2 regions of the Geodermatophilus sp. SYSU D00696 genome follow, and region 2 is predicted to be linked to the other one. Evidence: riboswitches for the same ligand, from Rfam matches in the RefSeq annotation. Region 2 holds a riboswitch; the other holds the start of a gene.
What was found. Region 2 has a riboswitch for S-adenosylmethionine ahead of ACI79O_RS20280 (bifunctional o-acetylhomoserine/o-acetylserine sulfhydrylase). Riboswitches for the same ligand answer to the same signal wherever they lie in the genome.
Positions count from the first base shown of each region.

Region 1: linked by a shared signal. The riboswitch ahead of thrC (threonine synthase) and the one ahead of ACI79O_RS20280 (bifunctional o-acetylhomoserine/o-acetylserine sulfhydrylase) in region 2 are both predicted to bind S-adenosylmethionine.

Region 1 covers NZ_JBJGYY010000002.1:285,738-290,480, forward strand. Annotated here, with positions in the region: gene ACI79O_RS03065 (ABC transporter permease) at 1-275, shown strand, start outside; gene ACI79O_RS03070 (HAD family hydrolase) at 265-1,101, opposite strand; SAM riboswitch class I at 1,623-1,744, shown strand; gene thrC (threonine synthase) at 1,757-3,058, shown strand; gene ACI79O_RS03080 (cold-shock protein) at 3,268-3,468, shown strand; gene groL (chaperonin GroEL) at 3,736-4,743, shown strand, end outside.
Region 2 covers NZ_JBJGYY010000040.1:29,060-33,802, reverse strand. Annotated here, with positions in the region: gene ACI79O_RS20290 (threonine aldolase family protein) at 1-272, opposite strand, end outside; gene metX (homoserine O-acetyltransferase MetX) at 504-1,625, opposite strand; gene ACI79O_RS20280 (bifunctional o-acetylhomoserine/o-acetylserine sulfhydrylase) at 1,627-2,919, opposite strand; SAM riboswitch class IV at 2,962-3,079, opposite strand; gene ACI79O_RS20275 (nitronate monooxygenase) at 3,101-4,147, opposite strand; gene ACI79O_RS20270 (hypothetical protein) at 4,173-4,688, opposite strand; gene ACI79O_RS20265 (mechanosensitive ion channel family protein) at 4,685-4,743, opposite strand, start outside.

The sequences.
Region 1 (4,743 bases), on a different contig from region 2:
CGTTCTGGCTGTCCACGATCACCGACGCGCCCCTGGCCGCGGTCGGCGGCGCGGTGTTCACCACGATCGTCTTCTCGATCCTCGACCAGGTCGAGCAGCTCGGCGCGATCCGTGACTGGTTCCCCACCGCGGAGTCCTTCGCCTGGACCGACCTGCTGCAGACGCCGGTCGACTCCTCCGACCTGTTCCGCGGGGTGGTCCAGTCGCTGGTCTACGTCGCCGTTTTCACCGCGCTGGCGTTCCGCCACTTCTCCCGCCGCGACGTCACGAGCTGATCGAGCTCCGGACCGCCTGGGCCCAGCCGACGCCCATCGCGCCGTCGGTCACCGACACGTTGGGGACGGCGTCCATCAGCCCGGCCATGCCCTCGACCTCGGCGCCGTTCGCGGTGATCCACAGCCGGCCGACGGCGGGCGCCATGTCCAGGTCGCTGGCGCTGTCCCCGATGGCGACGGCGTCGGCGGGGTCCAGGCCGCGCCGCTCGAGGTCCCAGGCGATGGCCGCGCCCTTGGAGATGCCGCGCGGCATGAGGTGGTAGACCCGCGCCAGCTGCCCCTCCGGCGCCAGGCTCAGCCGCGCCGACGCCGGGATGGCGCCGTTGTCGTTGAGGGTCAGCCAGCCCAGCCCGCGCTCGGCCAGCCAGGCGTCGACGGCGAGGGGGTCGACGTAGCCGCGCAGCAGCGCGTCGCCCTCGTGCGTGGCGTGCCAGGGCGCGTGCCACTCCAGCCGGCCGGGGTGGGCGGCGCACAGCGCCTCGACGACGCCGAGCTCGGCCATCACGTCCATCGGCGTGCGGCCGGCGTACTCGGGGGGCAGCTCGCCGGTGAGGTGGTGGCGCTCGCGCCCGCCCCGCCAGGTCACCAGCGACCCCAGCTCGGCGATCGCGCCGTCGGCGGCGAAGATCCGCCCGGCCTCGGTGACCTGGTCGGCGGTCCGCCCGCTGACGATCACCAGCGCGACCCCGGCGGTGTGCAGCTCCAGCAGCGCGGCCGCGGGCTCCGCGGTGGGCGACCCGCCGGCGTCGTGCCAGAACGACCCCCGAGGGCCGACCATGGTGCCGTCGAGGTCGGTGTAGACGATGCGCGCTGCGGCCGGGGACATGGCGCACATCCTCACCTGCGGCCCCGCTCGGTCCGGACGCGCCCGGCAGGTGTCCACCGCGAACGTCTCCAGCCGGCGGCGGACCTCCTGGTCCGGCGTGACCACCACCCGCCGGGGCGCGGCCTCCCGAGGGCGACCACCAGCTCCACCAGCCCGGTGCGGTGGCTCTCCCCGAGCGCGTGGACGTCGCACCGCGCGGGCCGCCTCCGCAGCACCACCTCGACGGCGGGACCGTCGTGCAGCGTGGGCAGCGCTCCCGCGGCGCTGACCGCGTAGACGGTGTTCGAGGCAGCGGGGGAGGAGGCCGGCCGGGCGTCCTCGCCGGCGCAGCCCGTCACGGCGAGGAGGAGCGCGAGGGCCGGCCCCGGCCAGGGGCGGCGTGCCCGACCGGTGTGCACGGCCTCCTCGCAGGTCGGGCGGGAGCCCGCATCCCGCGCCCGCGCCCGCGGCCGTGTCGAGGCCGGAGCCCGCCGTGCCGACCCCGGGTCGCCGACGCCGGGTGGGTAGAGTCGCCGGCGTTCCACTCATCCAGAGGGGCAGAGGGACACGGCCCGGCGAAGCCCCGGCAACCCGCCGCGCGAGCGGCGAGAGGTGCCAATTCCGTCCCGCGCGGCTCGACGGCCCGCCGCGGGGAAGATGAGGAGGTAGTCGTCGCATGACCCTGACCGCTCCCGGATCCGCCCAGGCCGACGTGCACGCGCGTGGCCCGGTCCCGCCCAGTCCCGCCCGCGGCCTCGTCTGTCGCAACTGCGGCGCCACCTTCGGCCTGATCGCCGAGCACGCCTGTGCCGAGTGCTTCGGCCCGCTCGAGGTCGACTACGACCCCGGGGCCCTCCGGTCGGTGACCCGCGAGCAGATCGAGGCCGGCCCGCAGAACATCTGGCGCTACGCCGCGCTGCTGCCGGTGGGCCAGGACCCGGCCGACCGCGTCTCCCTCGACCCGGGCCTGACCCCGCTGGTGCGCGCCGACCGGCTCGCCGCCGAGCTCGGCGTCACCGGCGGGCTGTGGGTCAAGGACGACTCGGGCAACCCCACGCACTCGTTCAAGGACCGCGTGGTGTCGCTGGCCGCCACGGCCGCCCAGGGCCTCGGCTACCGGAAGATCGCCGCCGCCTCGACCGGCAACCTGGCCAACTCCGTGGCCGCGCACGCCGCCCGCGCGGGCATCCCGTCGTTCGTCTTCATCCCGGCCGACCTCGAGCCGGGCAAGGTCGTGCAGTCGGCGGTCTACGGGCAGACGCTGGTCGCCGTCGACGGCTCCTACGACGACGTCAACCGGCTGACCAGCGAGCTCGCCGAGACCGACGAGTTCGAGGACACCGCCTTCGTCAACCAGAACGTGCGGCCCTACTACGCCGAGGGCTCCAAGACGATGGGCTACGAGATCGCCGAGCAGCTGGGCTGGCGGATCCCGGCCCAGGTCGTGATCCCGATGGCCTCGGGCTCGCTGCTGACCAAGGTGGACAAGGCCTTCCGCGAGCTGGCCGCCGCCGGGATCGTCGAGGCCACCGAGTGGCGGGTGTTCGGCGCCCAGTCGGCCGGTTGCGACCCGATCGCCACCGCCTTCGACAACGGCTGGGACGTCGTCAAGCCGGTCAAGCCCACCGGCATCGCCAAGTCACTGAACATCGGCAACCCCGCCGACGGGCCCTACGCGCTCGACGCGATCCGGCGCACCGGCGGCGCGGTCGGCCGGGTCGGCGACGAGCAGATCGTCCAGGGCATCCGCGACCTCGCCCGCACCACCGGCGTCTTCGCCGAGACCGCCGGCGGCGTGACCGTGGCCGTGCTGCGGCAGCTGGTCGAGGACGGCCGGCTGGACCCGGCGCGGGAGACCGTCGTCCTCAACACCGGCGAGGGCCTCAAGACCCTCGACCCGCTCACGCCGGTGGTCGGCCCGACGCACCGGGTGGAGCCGTCGCTGCGGTCGGTCCGGTCGGCGGGCCTCATCGGCTGAGGCGTACGCTCGGGGCCGTCGATCCGGCGGGTGACATCCCCGCCCGGTCGTCCCCGAGTCGTGTGTGCGGCATCTCCCCACGACGGCGTCCCTGTTGTACCGTCTCGCGCGGTCGTCAGTTCCACGCACGTGTCCGACGGGCGGAAGAGCTGTACCCCGGTCCCCGGACCACGGGGAACCGTCCGCACGCACGCACCGTGGGAGCACACGTGGCACAGGGCACCGTGAAGTGGTTCAACGCCGAGAAGGGCTTCGGCTTCATCGCCGTCGACGGCGGCCAGGACGTCTTCGTCCACTACTCGGCCATCCAGATGGACGGCTACAAGAGCCTCGACGAGGGCCAGCGGGTCACCTTCGAGGTCGTCCAGGGCGAGAAGGGCCCGCAGGCCGACGGCGTCCGCGTCGCCTGACTCCTGGCACCGCGCCACGGCCCGGTCCCCCGCGCGGGGACCGGGCCGTCGCTGTTCCGGGAACAGCCGGCGCCCACCCCCCGTTCTTGCACTCGGCAGGGGCGAGTGCCAGACTTCGGGTTGGCACTCGACAGTGCCGAGTGCCAATCAGGTCGGAACGGTGAGGCACCGGAGCGCGGGCCGTAGGAGTGTCCGCGGCGCCGGTGTCGTCCGTCGCGGGCGCCGGTCCCGGCCGTGCAGCGATCCATGCATGGAGGACATCACCACATGGCCAAGATGATCGCCTTCGAGGAAGAGGCGCGCCGCGGCCTCGAGCGGGGCATGAACACCCTCGCCGACGCCGTCAAGGTGACGCTCGGCCCCAAGGGCCGCAACGTCGTCCTCGAGAAGAAGTGGGGCGCTCCCACCATCACCAACGACGGTGTGAGCATCGCCAAGGAGATCGAGCTCGAGGACCCCTGGGAGAAGATCGGCGCCGAGCTGGTCAAGGAGGTCGCGAAGAAGACCGACGACGTCGCGGGTGACGGCACCACCACCGCCACCGTGCTGGCCCAGGCGCTCGTCCGCGAGGGTCTGCGCAACGTCGCCGCCGGCGCCAACCCGATGGCCCTGAAGAAGGGCATCGAGAAGGCCGTCGCCTCGGTCACCGAGCACCTGCTCTCCAGCGCCAAGGACGTCGAGACCAAGGAGCAGATCGCCGCCACCGCGTCGATCTCCGCCGCCGACACCGCCATCGGTGAGCTCATCGCCGAGGCGATGGACAAGGTCGGCAAGGAAGGCGTCATCACCGTCGAGGAGAGCAACACCTTCGGCCTCGAGCTCGAGCTCACCGAGGGCATGCGCTTCGACAAGGGCTACATCTCGCCCTACTTCGTCACCGACGCCGAGCGCATGGAGGCCGTCCTCGACGACCCGTACGTGCTCGTCGTCAACAGCAAGATCAGCTCGGTCAAGGACCTGCTCCCGCTGCTGGAGAAGGTCATGCAGTCGGGCAAGCCGCTGGCCATCATCGCCGAGGACGTCGAGGGCGAGGCCCTCGCGACCCTGGTCGTGAACAAGATCCGCGGCACGTTCAAGTCGGTCGCCGTCAAGGCCCCCGGCTTCGGCGACCGCCGCAAGGCCATGCTCGCCGACATCGCCATCCTCACCGGTGGCCAGGTCATCAGCGAGGAGGTCGGCCTCAAGCTCGACACCGCCGACGTCGCCCTGCTCGGCCGCGCCCGCAAGGTCGTCGTCACCAAGGACGAGACGACGATCGTCGAGGGCGCCGGTGAC
Region 2 (4,743 bases):
GGATGGGCGACGACGGTGCGCCGCAGGGTGCGCCCGGCGTGCACCCGCAGCGCCGCCTGCTGCGCCATCGTGCCGCTGGGCAGGTACACCGCCGCGGGCTTGTCCAGCAGGGCGGCCACCTCGTCCTCGAGCTCGGCGACGACGCCGCCGCTCCCGTACCGGTCGACCGCGGTGTCGGCGGGGACGGTGGCCAGCAGCTCCGCGGCCCGCACCGGCCCGTGTCCGGACAGCGCCCGGTCGCAGGTGGCGCGCAGCTCCTCGAGGTCGGTCACGCGCGCCAGTCTGCCGAGATCCCGTGATCTCGCCCGTCCGGGCCCCCGTGAGCGGGGGGGGGGGGGGGGGGGGGGGGGGGGGGGGGGGGGGGGGCGCCGGGGGGGCTCCGCCCCGCCCCCCCCCCCCCCCCCCCCCCCCCCCCCCCCCCCCCCCCCCCCCCCCCCCCCCCCCCCCCCCCCCCCCCCCCCCCCCCCCCCCCCCCCCCCCCCCGGGGGAGGGGAAGCGGGACCTCAGGTGCCCAGCAGCTCGCGCACCAGCGCGCCGACGGCGTCGGCCTCGACGAGGAAGCCGTCGTGCCCGTACGGCGAGGACAGCACCCGCAGCGGCACCCCGAGCGCGTCGGCCACCCGCTGCTGCAGCCCCAGCGGGTAGAGCCGGTCGCTGTCGACCCCGGCCACGACGGCGCGGGCCGTCACGCGGGCCAGCGCCGCCTCCACGCCGCCGCGGCCGCGGCCGACGTCCCAGGTGTTCATCGCCTCGGTGAGCACCACGTAGCTGCCGGCGTCGAAGCGGCGGGCGAGCTTGTCGGCGTGGTGGTCGAGGTAGGAGGCGACGGCGAAGCGGCCGTCGTCCTGGACCGTGGCGCCGAACCGCTCCTCGAGCTCGAACGCGCTGCGGTAGGTGAGGTGCGCGATCCGCCGCGCGACACCGAGGCCCGCGACCGGTCCCGGACCCGGGAGGTGGTCACCGCCCGCCCACGCGGGGTCGGCGCGGATGGCGGCCTGCTGGGTGGTCTGGGTGCCCAGCTGGTCGGCGGTGACCGCGGCACCCGAGGCGAGGAAGAACAGCCCGGCCACCCGGTCGGGCAGCGCGACCGCCCACTCCAGCGCCCGCATGCCGCCCATCGACCCGCCGACGACGGCGGCCCACCGGCGGACGCCGAGCGCGTCGGCCAGCGCGGCCTCGACCAGCACCTGGTCAGCGACGGTCACCTCGGGGAACCGCGATCCCCACGGGCGGCCGTCGGGCGCCGTCGACGACGGCCCGGTGGTGCCCTGGCAGCCGCCGAGCACGTTGGCGCAGACGACGAAGAGCCGGTCGGTGTCCAGCGGCGCGCCCGGCCCGACCAGCGGCGCCCACCAGCCCGGCGTCGGGTGGCCGGGTCCGGCGGGGCCGGTGACGTGGCTGTCGCCGGTCAGCGCGTGCTCGACCAGCACCGCGTTGCCGCCGTCGGGCGCGAGCGTCCCCCACGTCTCGTAGGCGACCCGGACGCCGGGCAGCACCCCGCCGCGCTCCAGCCGGACCGGGCCGTCCAGGTCGAGGAACAGCCGGTCCCCGGTGGGGTCGCCGTCGCGCCACCCGCCGGTGTGCGGCGGGGTGAGGGACGCCGGGGCGTCCCTCACCCCCGTCACGTCAGGCCCCCTTGGCGCTGCGGAACCCGGCCTCGAGGTCGGCCAGGATGTCCTCGATGCCCTCCAGGCCGGCGGCCAGCCGCACCAGACCGGGCGTGACGCCGGTGGTCAGCTGCTCCTCCGCGGTCAGCTGCGAGTGCGTCGTGGACGCCGGGTGGATGACCAGGCTGCGCACGTCGCCGATGTTGGCGACGTGGCTGTGCAGCTCCAGGCCCTCGACGAACCGCCGGCCGGCCTCGATCCCGCCGCGGATCTCGAAGGCGAGCACCGCCCCGGCGCCCTTCGGGGCGTAGCGCTGGTGGGCGGCGTACCACGGCGAGGACGGCAGGCCGGCGTAGTGCACCGACTCCACCTCGTCGTGGGCCTCGAGGAACTCGGCCACCCGCTGGGCGTTGGCCACGTGCCGCTCCATCCGCAGCGACAGCGTCTCGATGCCCTGGACGACCAGCCAGGCGTTGAACGGGCTGATCGCCGGGCCGAGGTCGCGCAGCAGCTGCACCCGGGCCTTGAGCGCGTAGGCCGGGGCGCCGAGGTCGGCGTAGACGACGCCGTGGTAGGTCGGGTCCGGCGTGGTGAAGCCGGGGAACTTCCCGCTGGTCCAGTCGAAGCCGCCGCCGTCGACGATGAGCCCGGCGATCGCGGTGCCGTGGCCGCCGAGGTACTTGGTGGCCGAGTGGACGACGACGTCGGCGCCGTGCTCGAGCGGGCGCACCAGGTAGGGCGTGGCGATGGTGTTGTCGACGATCAGCGGCACGCCGTTGCGGTGGGCCACCTCGGCGACCGCGGCGATGTCGAGGACGTCGCCCTTGGGGTTGCCGATCGACTCGCCGTAGAACGCCTTGGTGTTCTCGCGGACGAGCGCCTGCCAGTTCTGCGGGTCGTCGGGGTCCTCCACGAAGGAGACCTCGACGCCGAGCTTGGGCAGCGAGTGGTGCAGCAGGTTGTACGTGCCGCCGTAGAGCGAGGCGGAGGCGACGACGTGGCTGCCGGCCTCGGCGACGTTGAGCAGTGCGAGGGTCTCCGCCGCCTGGCCGCTGGCCACCGCGAGCGCCGCGACCCCGCCCTCGAGGGAGGCCACGCGCTGCTCGAGCGCGTCCTGCGTGGGGTTCATGATCCGCGTGTAGATGTTGCCCAGCTCGGCCAGCGCGAACAGGTCCGCGGCGTGCTGGGTGTCGCGGAACTGGTAGCTGGTGGTGGCGTAGATGGGCAGCGCCCGGGCGCCCGTCGTGGGGTCGGGGCTGGTGCCGGCGTGGATCTGCCGGGTCTCGAAGCTCCAGCTCTTCGGGTCGGTCACGCGCCGTCTCCTCTCGCTCCGGAGGACCTGCGGCGCACAGGTGCTCCGTCCTTGCCGGGCAGCGGGCGCCGCACGGCCGGCTCTTCCCCTGGGAGCACCTCAGACGGAGGAAGAGGTTGCCGGGCAGCAAGCCAGGTGCTTCGCGCTGCCTCTCGTGAGCCTGCCCCGACGATAGCCCAGGTCAGCGGCGGTCGTTCCCGGGGTGCACGCGGGCGAGCGCGGCCCGGGCGTCGTCGTCGAGGCGCCGCACCAGCTCGGCGGCGGGGACGGCCTCGGCCAGGCGGTGCGCCTGCCCGGCCCACATGCTCTGCCCCCCGGGGTCGCCGGCCCGCCGGGCCGCCGCGCGCAGCGGCGAGGTCAGGTGGTGGACCTGGGGGTAGGCCGCCGGGGCGGCGGGGGAGTGCTCGGTGAGGAAGCGGTTGACCAGCCCGCGGGCGCGCCGGCCGCTGAAGGCGCGGGTCAGCGCCGTGCGCCCGGAGGTGGTGAGCGCCTCGCGGTGCGCCGGGGCGGTGCCCGCCTCGGGGCAGCGGAGGAACGCCGTGCCCAGTTGCGCGGCCTCCGCCCCGGCCACCAGGACCGCGGCGACGGCGGCGCCGTCGGGGATCCCGCCGGCGGCGACCAGCGGCAGGTCGACGGCCCGGGCGACGAGGCGGAGCAGCGGCAGCAGCCCGTACTCGCCCTCGCCGTCCCGGTCGGACGGTCCGCCCCGGTGCCCGCCGGCCTCGATGCCCTGCACGACCAGCGCGTCGGCGCCGCCGTCGCGGGCCGCGACCGCCTCCTCGGGGGTGGTGACGGTGACGAGCACGGTGGACCCGGCGGCGTGCAGCGCGGCGACCACGTCCGGGCGGGGCAGGCCGAAGGTGAACGAGACCACCGGCACCCGCTCCTCGGCGAGCAGGGCGACCTTGTCCTCCCAGGCGTCGTCGTCGGCCCGGGGCTCGCCCAGGTCGACGCCCCAGCGCCGGGCCTCGGGCCGGAGCCGCTCGGCGTAGCGGCGCACGGCGTCGGCGTCGGCCGGCGGTCCGGGCAGGAAGACGTTGACCGCGAACCGCTGCCCGGTCAGCGCCCGGACGGCGTGCACCTCCTCGCGCACCGCCGACGGCGTCCGGTACCCGGCAGCGAGGCAGCCCAGCCCGCCCCCTTCGGACACCGCAGCCGCGAGCGCGGGCGTGGAGGGCCCGCCGGCCATCGGTGCCTGCACGACCGGCCGGCGCAGTCCCAGGACCATGCCGCTCATCCTCCGCCCGTCCGGGTCAGCCGGGCGGGGAGACGGTCGTCGGTCCCGACCCGGGCGTCGTCGCCGGCCCGCGGGTGGTCGTCGGGACCGGCTCGGACGGCGTCTCCCCGGTCGTGCCGGCCGGGGGCTCCGTCGTCGGCGGGGCGGTCTCCTCCGGCGTGGTCGCCGGCGCCTCGCTGGTTGGGTCCGCGGTGGTGGGCGCCTCGGTGGTGGGCGCCTCGGTGGTGGGGGCCTCGGTGGTGGGGGCCTCGGTGGCGGGCGGCGTGGTGCCGGCCGGCGCGGGGGCGGGCGTGGTCACCGTCGTGGTGCCCGCCGGGTCGGTGCCGGCCGGGGCGGGCCGCACGTAGAGGTAGAGCAGGCCCAGGCCGAGGAAGAGCAGGACCAGCACCACGGTCGAGGTGCGGGCCCGTCCGATGTGGCCGGGCGTGCGGCGCAGGACGGACAGGCCGAAGCGGCCGCGGGCGGCCGGGTCGCCGCCGGAGCCGGGTCCGCCGGTGGGCTCGGCGGGGCGGGGGGCGCCGGGGACGGTCACGGCTTCGCCGCCGGCGCGGGGCGAACGGGCAGGGCAGCCGGCTCGGGACTCGGCG